Regions from separate parts of the Lysinibacillus sp. HST-98 genome, predicted to be linked through region 1. Evidence: riboswitches for the same ligand, from Rfam matches in the RefSeq annotation. Region 1 holds a riboswitch; the other holds the start of a gene.
The links. A riboswitch is a leader RNA that binds a small molecule or an ion and turns the genes downstream of it on or off. The one in region 1 is predicted to bind cyclic di-AMP.

Region 1 (7,631 bases):
CTATCATTGCTAATTTAGTCATTCTCGGGTTTCTGTTTATGATTTTATTTATTTCTAAAGTAGAAGGAGATCCAGGGCTTGAAAATTACAAGGTTGCTTTAAGTGTCATTGATTCATTTGTAAGAGCAGTTTTTATTATTTTTGCTTCTACGTTAATAGCTAAGTTAATCATCGGAGAATATAAATTTAAAACCATTACTTTAGCCTTTATGTATCCGATAAGTAGAAGGAAATTGATGGTCGCAAAGCTTGCTATTGTCATGCTATTTACTTTCAGTATGATCATTATCTCCAATGCTCTTATTACAGCCATTTTTTGTGTCGTAAGCGATCGATATGAATTAATTCCAGATGTACTATCAAGTTCTTTAATTATTCAGCATATACCTTCTGTATTGATGAATGCGATAGCTGCCTCAGGCATAGCTTTAATCCCATTGTATTTTGGGATGAGAAAATACTCTATACCGACAACTATCATTTCATCTATTATAATTGTGTCTGTAACTTCGTCAAATTCAGGTGACTTTACTTTAAACGATATAATTATTATTCCAATTACTTTAGCAATCGTGGGTCTGGGTATTGCTTATTTAGCCATTAGAAATATCGAAAAGGTGGATGTTTAATCAAAAAGATACCAGGTGCTCATTCCTATAGAGTACCTGGCTTTTTATTATCCAAAAATTGTTTCCCAAAGTAAGTAAATGTTTAACGTAACAACAATGACTACGACAAACCAACCTAAAACAGTTGTAATACGGTGATTAACTAGGCTTCCCATGATGTCTCGTTTACTTGTAAACATAACAAGAGGGACAAGTGCAAAGGCAATACCAAATGATAAAACAACCTGACTAAGAACCAAAGCATAGGTAGCATTCACACCAGAGGCAATGATTGCAAGTGGTGGCACCATGGTAATCGCTCTACGTAAATAAAGAGGTATTTTTCTTTGAATGAAGCCCTGCATCACTACGTCACCGGCTAAAGTCCCTACAGAGGAGCTAGCAAGCCCTGCAATAAGTAAACCAAGACCAAAGGAAATGGCAGCCAGTGGGCCGAGCGCATCTTTTAAGCCATTATAGGCAACATCTAAATCTTCAACAATAACGCCTTGGGTATGGAATACTGCTGCGGCAATTATGAGCATGCTCATATTGATGGCACCAGCAATAATCATAGCGATGATAATATCGATAAATTCAAAACGGAAAATACGTTTTTTTTCTGCCTCATTTCGACCAATAATACGACTTTGTGTTAAAGAGGAATGTAAGTAAATAGCATGAGGCATAACGGTTGCACCTAAAATACCTGTTGCTAATAATAGTGAATCTACACCTTCAAAGTGGGGTGTGAACATACCGATCGCTACATCGCCCCATGCTGGCTGCGCTAAAAATGTTTGGAAGGCAAATGCCAATACAACAATTAATACCATGCCAGAAATACCTGCTTCAAAGGCTCTAAATCCTCTTCTTTGCAGCTCTAAAATAGCAAATGAACCCACTGCTGTAATCAATGCGGCGGGAAGCATTGGGATATTGAAAAGTAAATAAAGCCCTAATGCTGCTCCGATAAATTCAGCGAGGTCAGTGGCAATGATGACCAATTCTGCCTGTATCCATAAAAAGATAGATGTTTTTTTAGAAAAATGCTCGCGTGCGACTTCAGGTAAATTTTTTCCTGTCGCAATTCCAAGCTTGGCAGACAGAGATTGAATTAACACAGCCATTAAATTAGAAAAGGCTATAACCCAAAGTAGCAGGTAGCCATATTGAGAGCCTGCTGTAATATTTGTAGCAAAATTACCAGGATCGATATAGGCGACTGCTGCAATGAAAGCAGGTCCTAGAAATGGTAAAAATCTTCGCCAACCTTTTATATCTCCATCTAAAACCGCCTCTGCAGCCGATTTTGTGACTCGTTTGTAAACCATATTGTTCCCTCGTTTCAAAAAGTATCACCGATGAAATAAAGTTTCCTATAGGAAAATGAGATATTAGTATTCTAACGCTAGGAATAAAAAAAGTGAAGTGGTTTGCTTTATCTTTCTGTAAGTATGTGCCATTCTCATCATTTTCTAATTAGACTTTCACCACTTGTATCGTATACGATGAAAAGAAAAGGCGAAGGACGGATTCGACATGACACATCGAATTTTAATTATAGAAGATGAAGAAAATATTGCGAGAGTGCTACAACTGGAGCTTCAATTTGAAGGATATGAGGCAGCAATGGCCCATACAGGAACAGAGGGCTTACTACAATACCGTGAGCAGCAATGGGATTTAATTTTACTTGATATCATGCTACCTGAGATGAGCGGTATTGATGTGCTAAAGCGTATTCGTGCAACAAAATCTCAAACACCTGTTATCATGCTAACTGCCAAAAGCGAGGTAGAGGATAAGGTAAAGGGCTTGGATTTAGGAGCCAATGATTATGTGACAAAGCCTTTTGAAATTGAGGAGCTACTGGCACGAATTCGCAATGCATTACGGTTTTCGCAGAAGGTAAGTCCAAAGCAAGTTGCACTTTCATTTGGCCATTTATCGATAAACGAGCAAACAAGGGAAGTTGTATATTTTGATAAGGAAATTCAGCTGACACCTCGTGAGTATGATTTGTTGTTCTATTTACTAAAGCATCCTAAACAAGTACTGACAAGGGAGCAAATATTAGAGGCTGTGTGGGGCTATGATTATTATGGGGATACGAATGTTGTGGATGTTTATATACGTTATGTACGACAAAAGCTTGAGGCTGCTAATCCAACACCTCTTATCCAGACAATTCGAGGTGTTGGATATGTGCTAAAGGAACATAGTTATGAGACTTAAAACAAAAATCCATCTACTAACAACATTGCTTATGCTAGTTATAGTAGTGGCAACAAATAGTGGAATTTATTTGTTGTATGAGAAATTTGCCTATGATACGGAATATAATCAGCTTCAGTCACGGGCAAATGAGTTAAGCTCTACACTGAGTCAGTTAAATGCACAAACCAACCTACAGCAAGTATTAAGAGCCTATATGCCAACAGATGGTGCCGTTTATATAAATGATGGTGAACTTTTGAAAACGAAGGTTCAGGCTACACTCGAAATGCAAGAGGTACCTTCTATTACCTATACAATGCCTGCCATTTGGATCGACGGAACGGTGGTGGACATAACTTTGCAGCAATCTATGGAAGAAGTAGAGCGGACATTAGATTTGTTAAAGTTCATCTTAGTTGTTGTATCTGTTGTGGCATCGATTCCTATTTTCCTAGCGAGCTTTGTACTCGGTCGACTTATTTTATTACCGTTAGAACGTTTAAATGAGACCATGCGCAAAAGTGCATCTACTGGGAAATATGAAAAAATAGATACCACAGAAAAAGGTGGGGACGAATTAACAAACATAAACCGCACTTTTAATATGATGATGGAGAAGCTTGAACAACATTATCAGAAGCAACAAGAATTTGTATCAAATGCCTCCCATGAATTAAAAACTCCTATAACTGTCATTGAAAGCTATGCAAAACTACTCCTAAGGAGGGGGTTTGATAATCGGGAGGTTGCTCAGGAATCCTTACAAGCTATTGCCAATGAATCATCTCGTATGCATGAAATGGTATTGCAATTGCTAGAACTAGCTAAAAACAAAGAGCAATTGGACGTTCATTTCGAACAACTAGAGCTTGCCCCGTTCTTAAATAAAGTAGCTTTACAAATGGAACAGGCTTATCATCGAACATTTAGAATTGATGAGCAGATTCCAAAGTATATTTATAGTGATGAAAAAATATTGAAGCAACTACTTTTTATTTTGCTGGATAATGCTAGGAAATATAGTGAGGATGAAGTACGTATTCAAGCCACTGAAACAACCAATCATGTACGTATTACCATCCAAGATTTTGGTATTGGTATTCCAATCGAGCATATTCCTCATTTGTTTGAGCGTTTTTATCGTGTAACAGAGGATCGTAATCGTAAAACAGGTGGTTCGGGGCTAGGGCTAGCAATAGCACATGAACTGGCACAACAACTAGGTATAACAATAGATGTGAAAAGTAAGCTAGGGGAAGGCTCGAGCTTTACTTTATGTATACCAAAGGAGGGACAGCAATGAAAAAGTGGATGTTAGTAATTGTTGGTATTATCCTTTGTAGTGGAGTAATTTGGTTTGTTCAACATCGTTATTTTTACGTTCAACCTATTAGTGAAGCGGAGGCTATTCGCCATATTGAGACTATCTACAATGGTCATGTTACACAAGTTGAAAAACAAGGAAATACCTTGGAAATGCTTTTTACGCGAGAGAATGTCAAGTATGCAGCTATACTTGATGTTACGACACAAAAGGTAACTGCTCTAATCATGAAAGAAGGACAAAGTAAATTACTATTAACAGAAAAGCAGATCAGACAAATGGTTAAAAAGGAATATGGAGATGTAGAAAGCGTTATGCTTACAGACTCCGTTTATACTGTACGTGTTGAAAATAAGAAAATTCAAATGGATTTAACCCTTGATGGTTATACTGGCGAACTACTGGCAGAGAAAAAGGTTGAGCCACAAGAACAACCTATCGAAGAGCCTATTATTACTGAGCAACAGGCTATTCAAATAGCTCTTAAGCAATTAAAGGGTGAAGTGGATTCAGTTGATTTTGAAGAAACCTCAGAGGGTGGTTACTATTTAGTTGAGATTGAAACGCAGGAGGACGAAGCTACATTTCAAATTCATGCTGTTTCAGGAAAAGTACTGTCTGTAACATGGGATGACGATCATTAAATCATTCTCATGAAATTCTAATGTTCCTCTTATAGTTCTATCATCTTCACTTGGTAAGCTAAGTTTAGATAAAACAAAGGAGAGATGAACATGAAAAAAATGATAATGATTCCAGCACTAGTAATTACTCTTGGAGTGGGTGCAGCGATTGGCTCGACGACTTTATTATCAGGAAATGCCCAAGAAAAAAAGGTCTTATCCATGCAGGAAATTGAGAAGAAAGCGCTAGCGGTAGTGGATGGTACAGTTGCCAATATCGAATTTGACCAAAATCAGTTTAGCTCTATTTATGAAGTAGAGGTGTATACAGATACAGAAGAATATGATTTAAAATTTGATGCTTATAGTGGGAAATTACTCAAGCAGAAAAAGGAACGTCTAGATGACGATGATTGGGATGATCATATTCCTGCTACGACTGCTACAACAAAAATAATTACAAAAGAGCAGGCTGTCAAGACAGCCCAAACAAAAGCAAAGGGTAAAGTGACAAAAATTAAACTTGATGATGGTGTATATGAAATTGAATTAAAAGACGGTCAATATGAATACGAAGTAGATGTGGATGCAGTCTCTGGGAACATTATAGATTTTGAACAAGGCTTTGATGACTAATTTAATGAGCTGTCTTAAAGGGAGAACATACCTTTAAGGCAGTTTTATTGTTTTTATTGTGGGTATTTACTAGATATTCAGGAAATTTACTTTAAGAAGTGGTTATTTATATGTTCAAAAAAGAAAAATTTTCTTCTTTACTTTTTCAATTAGCAGGCGTACTATGACATCATTATAAAAGTTTCAAATTTCTAAATCGCTGAAGCAACTAAACGCGGGGGAACCAATTTTGATGGATGGCATAGCCATTCTTGGGGTGAATCTCTTCCTTTTGGAGGAGTAGGGCTACTCAGGCCCGAATCCGACAGCTAACCTCGTAAGCGTTAAGAGCAGAAAAGTGGAGCTTGGCAGACGGATGAGCGTCTACAAGTCTTATTTAGTGATGACTTGTAGGCGTTTTTTGATGTCATTTAGAAAGGCGAAACACATTCTATGAAACTAGAAGGTGTTTATCAATGAAATCCTCATTCAAACGTTATGTAATCGGCAAACCATTAAGATCCGATGCGTTAGGGGAACAAAAGCTAAGTAAAACAAAGGCATTGGCTATATTATCGTCAGATGCATTGTCGTCAGTAGCCTATGGACCAGAACAAATTTTAATTGTTCTGATGACGGTAGGTACAATGGCTTTTTGGTATACTTTACCTATTGCCGCTGGAGTGGTTATTCTACTCGTGGCATTGATTTTATCCTATCGTCAAGTTATCTTCGCCTATCCACATGGGGGAGGCGCTTATGTCGTATCACGAGAAAATTTAGGCGTGAATGCAGGTCTTGTTGCAGGGGGTTCTTTGCTTGTTGATTATATTTTAACGGTAGCAGTAAGTGTGTCGGCTGGGACAGATGCCATTACATCTGCATTTCCAAGTCTTCATGCTTATAATGTACCCATTGCTATTATATTTGTGATTTTCTTAACGATTTTAAACTTGCGAGGTGTAACAGAGTCAGCCTCTATCTTGGCTTACCCAGTTTATCTATTTGTAGGCGTTATGCTGTTGCTAATCGGGATTGGGCTCTATAATGTGGCAACTGGACAGGTGCCTGCAGAGTTACATCCAAAGATTGGTACACCAGTGGCAGGGATTAGCCTATTTATTTTATTAAAGGCATTTGCATCAGGAAGTTCAGCGTTAACAGGAGTAGAGGCTATTTCTAACGCCATACCTAATTTTAGAAATCCTGCTCCAAATAATGCTGCTAAAACGCTTTTAGTAATGGGCGCCATTTTAGCCGTTTTATTCATCGGGATTGTTAGTCTAGCTTATTTTTATGGCGTTGCACCAACAGAAGAAGCAACAGTCGTTTCCCAACTAGCAGAAGCTAGTGTTGGTCGGAATTTTCTTTATTATATTGTCCAGGGGACAACTGCAATGATTTTAGTACTTGCCGCAAACACAGGGTATTCAGCATTTCCCTTGCTTGCTGTGAATTTATCGAAGGATGGTTTTATCCCAAGAATCTTCCAAATCCGAGGGGACCGTCTTGGCTATTCAAATGGTATTTTAATGCTAGGTATTGCTGCCATTGTTTTAATTATACTTTTTGACGGGGCCACAGAGCATTTAATTCCGCTCTATGCAGTAGGCGTATTTATTCCCTTTACATTAGCGCAAACGGGGATGATGAGAAAATGGTGGCGCGAAAAACCTAAAGGCTGGGTAGCAAGATTTACGATCAATACAATTGGGGCCGCTATCTCTTTCATCGTGGCAATGATGTTTTTTGTGACAAAAATGTCTCAAGTTTGGCCAGTGTTTATCTTTTTACCAATTATTATTTTTGTATTCCATCGCATTAAGCAACATTATCAAGCTGTTGGAGAACAGTTAAGATTAAATCATGAGGAACTGGCTACTATTGAGGGGAATGTTTTCATTGTGCCAGTAGCTGGTATAACAAAGGTGGTTGAAAACTCTCTACATTATGCCAAATCACTTAAGGTTGATAAAGTGATAGCCTTTTACGTAGCTTTCGATCAAGCAGATGCAAAAGCTTTTGAAGAGAAGTGGAATGTCTGGCAACCTGATGTACGATTAGTTACCTACTATTCACCATATCGCAGCATTACACAGCCATTAATTAAATTTATTGATAAAGTAGAACATCAATGTACGAAGACAGGTCATAAAGTAACGGTTGTTATCCCTCAATTCTTACCGAAAAAAGGGTGGCATCATATGCTACACAACCAATCGAGTCTTCTCATTCGTACAT
Region 2 (7,631 bases), on a different contig from region 1:
CTACAGGGTACAGACGTTTTAGTTTGTACGGTTATCGGCTTCCCACTTGGTGCCAATACGCCAGCAGTCAAAGCATTTGAAGCAAAAGATGCCATTGCTAACGGTGCAAAAGAAGTAGATATGGTTATTAATATCGGTGCATTAAAAGATAAAAACTATGAGCTTGTACAAGCAGATATCGCAGCAGTAGTAGAAGCAGCTAAAGATAGCGCGCTTGTAAAAGTCATTATTGAATCATGCTTACTAACAGATGAGGAAAAAGTGAAAGCATGTGAATTAGCTGTAGCGGCGGGTGCTGACTATGTGAAAACATCTACAGGTTTTTCTACTGGTGGAGCAACAGCAGAGGATATCGCGCTTATGCGTAAAACTGTAGGTCCAGATCTTGGCGTAAAAGCATCGGGTGGTGTTCGTAGCTTAGAGGACATGAAAAAAATGGTAGAAGCTGGTGCGACTCGTATTGGGGCTAGCTCTGGTGTAGCGATTATGAATGGTTTAATTGCCGACTCCAACTATTAATTTTATCTTTTTATAGAGCCATAAGCTCATGTGTACATTGACGTGAGCTTATGGCTTCTTTGTGTTTAATCAGCATAATAATTTTCTATGCACATATACTCCACTGATGAATGTAAATACAGAAAGGAGGATGTCATGTTTACACAGTATAAGTCTTGGAGGCCCTATATTAGTCCCTTTGATCCTTGTAAACCTATAGAAGTTAAGTATTATGCAACACCCCCACAACTATATATGGGTTTTCAACCACCTGGACTTCCACAATTTCCAACCGCAAGAGAAGCGCTAATGGCAGGAACCCTATGGCCACAGTTGTTTAGCCCATACCCATTTCCCCTAAAAGGAGGGAGGAAGCATGACTAAAAAGATGCCGCCCGAATTTTATAAGCAATTAGAAGAAATACAAGCAATTGATTTCGTCATTGTTGAATTAAACCTCTATTTAGACACTCATCCACACGATTATGACGCCATTCAGCAATTTAATGAAAATACAGAGAAAAGTATGAAACTTAAAATTGATTTTGAGCAAAAATATGGACCGCTCATGAATTTTGGGAGAAGCTATTCAAATTATCCTTTTAACTGGATTGATACACCATGGCCATGGCAAGTCTAAACAAAAGACTAGGAGGAAAAATCTTTGTGGTATTATGAAAAGAAACTCCAGTATCCGGTAAAAGTTAGTACATGTAACCCAATGCTTGCAAAGTTTTTAATTGAACAATATGGAGGAGCGGATGGGGAACTGGCAGCCGCTCTACGCTACATGAATCAGCGCTATACGATTCCTGACAAAGTAGTAGGGTTATTGACCGATATAGCAACAGAGGAATTTTCACATTTAGAAATGATTGCCACGATGATTTATAAGCTAACAAAGGATGCAACACCAGAAATGCTGAAAGAAGCTGGTTTGGGTGATCATTATGTAAATCACGATCGGGCTCTATTCTATCAAAACGCCTCAGGTGTACCATTCACAGCAACCTATATTCAAGCAAAGGGTGACCCTATAGCGGATTTGTATGAGGATATTGCAGCTGAAGAAAAGGCGCGTGCCACATATCAATGGATTATTGACTTATCAGATGACACGGATTTAAATGATAGTTTGAAGTTTTTACGTGAACGGGAAATTGTTCATTCCCAACGCTTCAGAGAGGCTGTTGAAATTTTAAAAGATGATAGAGATCAAAAGAAAGTTTTCTAAGACAAAAATGGCTGGCTGTATCAAGGTGAACTTGACACAGCCTTGTTGTGGTTATTGAATATTTGAGAATAAGCTAAGATCTTTTCGATGACCAATCATTACTAATAAATCTTCCTTTTCAATAATTTGCTCAGGAGAAGGGGAGATAATAATTTCTCCCTCGCGCACAATCGCAATTACACTGACGTTATATTTTGCACGCAAGTCTAAGTCACGAAGGTTTTGTCCAGCCATTTTGGAAGGAATCATAATTTCTTCAATACTGTATTCCTTTGATAATTCGATATAATTCAACATATTTGGGGATAGGAGTTGATTAGCCACACGTTCACCCATATCCCTTTCTGGGTAAATAATCCAATCAGCTCCTACTTTATCTAACACTTGCCCATGTCTTTTACCCAGTGCCTTTGCAATCACTTTTTTGATCCCTAGCTCTTTTAATAAAGAGACGGTTAAAATACTAGATTGCATATCATTACCGATCGCCACGATAACACAATCGAAGTTACCAATACCAATCGATTTTAAGGCTTTTTCTTCTGTTGTATCTGCAACCACAGCGTGAGTCACATAGGGTTCGGCATCCTCTACTCTTTCTTCATTTATATCAATTCCTAATATTTCCTGTCCAGCTTCATGCAATCTGCGAGCGACGCTTGTTCCGAATCTACCTAAGCCAATCACAGCGTATTGTTTAATGGTCATAGCGTTTTGCCTTCCTCTCATTTGGTTATCCAATCATAATGTTTCCTTTTGGGTGGCGGAAACTCTCTTTTTTTCTTCGTTTTGCAATGGCAAAAGCAATGGTTAGTGGTCCTACTCTTCCTGCGAACATGGTAATAACCAGAAGAAGACGACCAGCAGGTGTTAGATCTGGGGTTAGGCCCATCGAAAGACCAACAGTACCAAATGCAGAGGTAGCCTCAAATAAATACATCATAAAGCTATGATGCTGTTCCGTGATACTGAGAAGAATCGTCACGACTACAACAATTAATCCTCCACACATTGTAACCGTCAAAGCCTTTAAAATAGTTTCAGTGACAATTCTACGTTTAAAGAGAACGACATCTTCTTTTCCTCGAATTTGTGACCACATAGTAGCCACTAAAACAGCAAAGGTTGTGATTTTAATACCTCCAGCAGTCGACCCAGAGCCTGCCCCAATAAACATGAAAATGATCATTAAAAATAATGTAGAATGCGTTAAGTCTCCAATAGCCAGTGTATTGGAGCCAGCAGTTCGTGGTGTAACCGCTTGGTAAAGCGAACCTAACACTTTACCCCATTCGGATAATGATCCAAGTGTCTTTTGGTTGCCATACTCAAACAAAAATATCAAAATGGTTCCACTAGCAGTTAGCAAAAGTGTGGTTACTAAGACTATTTTTGAATGGACAGAAAGCCTTTTAGTCACACGATATTCATACAATTCATTCATAACAATAAAGCCTAATCCACCGATTGTAATAAGAGCACAGATGGTGAAAACAACAAAGGGGTCATCAACATAGGCAGTCATTCCGTTAAAGCCACCCATTAAATCGAAGCCAGCGTTGTTGAAGTTGGATATGGCATGAAAAAATCCAAAATAAAGGGCCTTTCCAATGGGCATATCAAAAGAAAAACGAATCGATAGAATAAGACCACCAATTATTTCAATACATGCTGTAAAAAGCAATATTCTTTTTACTAATCGAACAAGACCAGCTATGGAGATATTATTAAATGCTTCTTTAAGCAGCAGTCTTTCTTTTAATGAAATTTTCTTTCCAAGCAGTAAAAATAATAATGTGGCAAATGTCATAAATCCTAAACCGCCAATTTGGATTAAGAATAAAAGAATCACTTCGCCAAAAGTAGAGAACGTATCACCTGTATCAACTACAATTAATCCAGTGACACAAGTAGCTGATGTAGCAGTGAATAAAGCATCTAAAAAGGGCAAACCCTTCCCATCCTCTGTAGAAAATGGCATTGTTAAAAGAAACGTCCCTATGGCAATAATGAGAGCAAAGCCCAATACGAGAACTTTTGGAGGGTTTAATGCTCTTTTAAAATTGTTCATTTTATTTTCCTCAATTCTGAATAGTAAACAACTGTTTGTTAAATGGCATAATAAAAAGACCTACGATAAGAGCATGAAAATGACAGAAAGCATGCTCATAATGGTGGTCAATAACGACCTCCTTCGCTTTAGCCGACGAAGTTAGCTGACGGGTAGGATGGCGAAAGAGCTTTCTCATCCCTTCTGCTAAAGCAGAATTAACCCCAAAAAATTGGTTCCTCCGTTCTCAAATAGTTGAGATTTGGCCGATATGAAATTGAATGTGATTATTCTACGCCCTTATTCTATTTTTTGTAAACCCCTTAATTGTTAGGAAAATGTAATTATTTTTATTGTGGGCGATTTCTGTATGAATAATTCGAGCAAAAATAAAACCAAAAATTCACTTGATAATTTCGCATACTTTCTATTGACCATTATTAGACAATACGATATAATTTTTTAGTACACAACAGAAGGTGATTTGCCTAATTGTGTATTGACGTGTGTTCGGAGGGAGGGAAAGAGAGATGTCAAAAACTGTCGTTCGCAAAAACGAATCGCTTGAAGATGCTCTTCGCCGCTTCAAACGTACTGTATCAAAAAGTGGTACAATTCAAGAAGTTAGAAAGCGCGAGTTCTACGAAAAACCTAGCGTAAAACGTAAAAAGAAATCAGAAGCTGCACGTAAACGTAAGTGGTAATTTAATTTCCCATTAAAAATCCCTACGTTCATAACACGCAATTGTATGATTCACTGAGCAGACAAAGTTATACCTGAAATTAATCACATTTTTGATTAATTTCAGGTATTTTACATTGCTCAACTTTACGTACATATGAAAAAGCCGAATGAATTCACTTTGATTCATTCGGCTTTTTTGCACATACTGTTGGTAATTGCATTAGATCGAATGATAAATAAGTGAATAAATTTTTAAGATTTGTGAAACTTTTCGCATGATTGACCGTATATACAGAGGAGAGGCATGTTAGAAGGGAGGGGAAAAGATGCGAAAACGGAGAATCCTCAGCTATTTACTAGTGATATGGATGACTTTTTTGTTAGCGTTTCCATTAACTTCGGCTTTTGCCAGTAATAAGGTTTATCATGTTCTGATTCATAATGAAGTAGAACGAGGACTTCATGCATTTTTAGAACGAGCTTTTAAAGAGGCTGAAGAAAACAATGCAGAGGCGATTATCTTAGAAATACATACGCCTGGCGGTTTTGTGAATGCGGCCAATGATATCGCCATGCTTATGGATGCAACGCAAATAAGGACGATTGCTTATATTAATAAGGATGCGCACTCAGCAGGAGCTTTTTTAGCCTTACATGCGGATGAGATCTACATGGTTCCAAATGGAACAATCGGTGCAGCGGCAGTTATCGATTCAGCAGGTAATGCGGCCGACCTAAAGGCTAATAGCGCTTGGCTTGCTCAAATGAAAGCAGCAGCAGAAACGTCAGGGCGCAACCCTAAGTATGCATTAGCAATGGCAGATACCAACTATGAACTACCAGAATACCGTGCTGGCGGAAAGAATTTGTTAACCCTATCTGCCTCAGAAGCATTAAAGGTTAAATATTCTGAAGGGACGGTTAAGGATTTTCAGGAGCTTTTAGACGTAACCAACTTGAATGGTAGTGATGTTGTTCCCATTGAACCGACCTTTTCTGAAAAATTAGCTCGTTTTATTACAAATCCCATCATTGTACCTATTCTATTGTCTATCGCTAGTTTAGGACTTGTGATGGAGCTTTATTCGCCAGGATTTGGTGTTCCAGGTATAATGGGCTTATCAGCACTTGGTTTATTCTTCTTTGGACATATGGTGGCCGGCTTTGCGGGATATGAAACATTATTGTTATTTATTGTTGGGTTAGCCCTTTTAATTGCAGAGTTTTTTGTCCCAGGTGGAATTGTTGGTATTTTAGGTGGTGTCTTAATAGTACTAAGTCTGATACTGGCAGGTGCAAATATGATGCAAATGATAGTAGCAATTCTCATTGCGGTTGTGATAGCGATGATAGGAATGGTGATTCTGATGAAATTTTTCGGAAAAAAACTGCATGTCTTAAACAGGCTTGTGTTAATGGATGCAACCACGACAGAAGAAGGGTATGTATCCAATGTGAATCGCACAGAACTGTTAGGGAAAATTGGGAAAACGCTTACGCCACTTCGTCCATCTGGAACAATGGTACTTGGTAGTGAACGCATTGATATTGTCTCAGAAGGTGGCTATATCGATGTCAATCAACATGTAGAAATTATTAAAGTTGAAGGCTCACGCATTGTTGTGAGACAAACAGATAAAGAGATGGAGGAATAGAAAATGGGTTTTGATTTAGCTTTGATTGGTCCTATTGCTGGACTAGTTATTTTATTCATTGTGCTTGCGGTATTCTTTACCTTTGTACCCGTAGCATTGTGGATTTCTGCATTAGCAGCAGGTGTACGTGTGAGTATTTTCACATTAATTGGGATGCGCTTACGCCGTGTAATCCCGTCTCGAATTGTTAATCCGTTGATTAAAGCACATAAAGCTGGTTTACCTGTAACGATTAATCAGTTAGAGAGTCACTATTTAGCAGGTGGTAATGTTGACCGTGTAGTGAATGCCTTAATTGCGGCTCATCGTGCCAATATTGAACTGTCATTTGAACGTTGTGCAGCAATTGATTTAGCTGGGCGTGATGTATTAGAAGCTGTTCAAATGTCCGTTAATCCAAAAGTTATTGAAACACCTTTCATTTCAGGTGTAGCAATGAACGGGATTGAAGTAAAAGCAAAGGCTCGTATTACCGTGCGTGCCAATATCGAGCGTTTAGTCGGTGGTGCTGGTGAAGAAACAGTTATTGCTCGTGTTGGTGAGGGGATCGTTTCAACTATCGGTTCAGCGACACATCATACAGAAGTTTTAGAAAATCCAGATATGATTTCGCAAACAGTATTATCTAAAGGTTTAGATTCAGGAACAGCCTTTGAAATCTTGTCCATTGATATTGCCGATGTAGATATCGGTAAAAATATCGGTGCTGAATTACAGATTGAACAAGCACAGGCAGATAAAAACATTGCGCAAGCAAAAGCCGAGGAACGTCGTGCTATGGCTGTTGCAAATGAGCAAGAAATGATTGCACGTGTTCAAGAGATGAAGGCGAAAGTAGTAGAAGCAGAGGCAGAAGTACCTCAAGCGATGGCTGAAGCCTTACGTTCTGGTAATCTTGGTATTATGGATTATATGAACTATCGTAATATCCAAGCGGATACAGCGATGCGCGATTCGATTTCAAAAGTGAGCACAGAAAAACCTGAAACAAATGAACCTAATGCTTAATAACGGAAAGGAGCAGAACTAATAATATGGAACAATTAATACTCTTTGCCATAATTGCCATAGTCAGCTCTATTTTCGGAAAATCAAAAAATAAAAAGCCTCAGAAGCAGATGCCTCCTTTTAATAAAGATACTGTGGTGGAGCCTCCGGTTACGGAGAAAGCGTCACATCGTACTGGGAAAGCACAGAGTTTTGAAGATTTTGCACGAGAATTTATAGGAGATTGGATTCCAGAAAATGAGAAAGTCGAGGAGCCTAAAAAATTTGTTGAAGAACAAGTGAAAAGAGAAATACCAAGCTATGTTGCCCCAACTGTCATTCCAGCAGATATCCCTAGCCGTTCTTCTAATCGAGAAAGTCGAGGACGATTAGGTGCTGAAAAAAAGGAAGTGCAGTCAGTTGGCTCACATTCGACTTTACAACTACCTCAATCTAAAAATGATCTTATGCAAGCAATCGTGATGGCTGAAATATTAGGGCCACCGAAATCAAAAAGAAAAT

Region 2: another riboswitch for cyclic di-AMP. It lies ahead of JIN86_RS03170 (TrkH family potassium uptake protein); the one in region 1 lies ahead of JIN86_RS22475 (APC family permease).

The regions. Positions count from the first base shown of each region.
Region 1 covers NZ_JAENHX010000015.1:10,237-17,867, forward strand. The annotation lists gene JIN86_RS22445 (ABC transporter permease) at 1-629, shown strand, start outside; gene JIN86_RS22450 (Nramp family divalent metal transporter) at 677-1,942, opposite strand; gene JIN86_RS22455 (response regulator transcription factor) at 2,151-2,846, shown strand; gene JIN86_RS22460 (sensor histidine kinase) at 2,836-4,131, shown strand; gene JIN86_RS22465 (PepSY domain-containing protein) at 4,128-4,796, shown strand; gene JIN86_RS22470 (PepSY domain-containing protein) at 4,887-5,411, shown strand; cyclic di-AMP (ydaO/yuaA leader) riboswitch at 5,599-5,748, shown strand; gene JIN86_RS22475 (APC family permease) at 5,867-7,631, shown strand, end outside.
Region 2 covers NZ_JAENHX010000001.1:627,328-634,958, reverse strand. The annotation lists gene deoC (deoxyribose-phosphate aldolase) at 1-519, shown strand, start outside; gene JIN86_RS03190 (spore coat associated protein CotJA) at 655-882, shown strand; gene JIN86_RS03185 (spore coat protein CotJB) at 875-1,138, shown strand; gene JIN86_RS03180 (manganese catalase family protein) at 1,163-1,732, shown strand; gene JIN86_RS03175 (potassium channel family protein) at 1,784-2,440, opposite strand; gene JIN86_RS03170 (TrkH family potassium uptake protein) at 2,466-3,803, opposite strand; cyclic di-AMP (ydaO/yuaA leader) riboswitch at 3,919-4,060, opposite strand; gene rpsU (30S ribosomal protein S21) at 4,313-4,486, shown strand; gene JIN86_RS03160 (NfeD family protein) at 4,794-6,122, shown strand; gene floA (flotillin-like protein FloA) at 6,126-7,130, shown strand; gene JIN86_RS03150 (hypothetical protein) at 7,157-7,631, shown strand, end outside.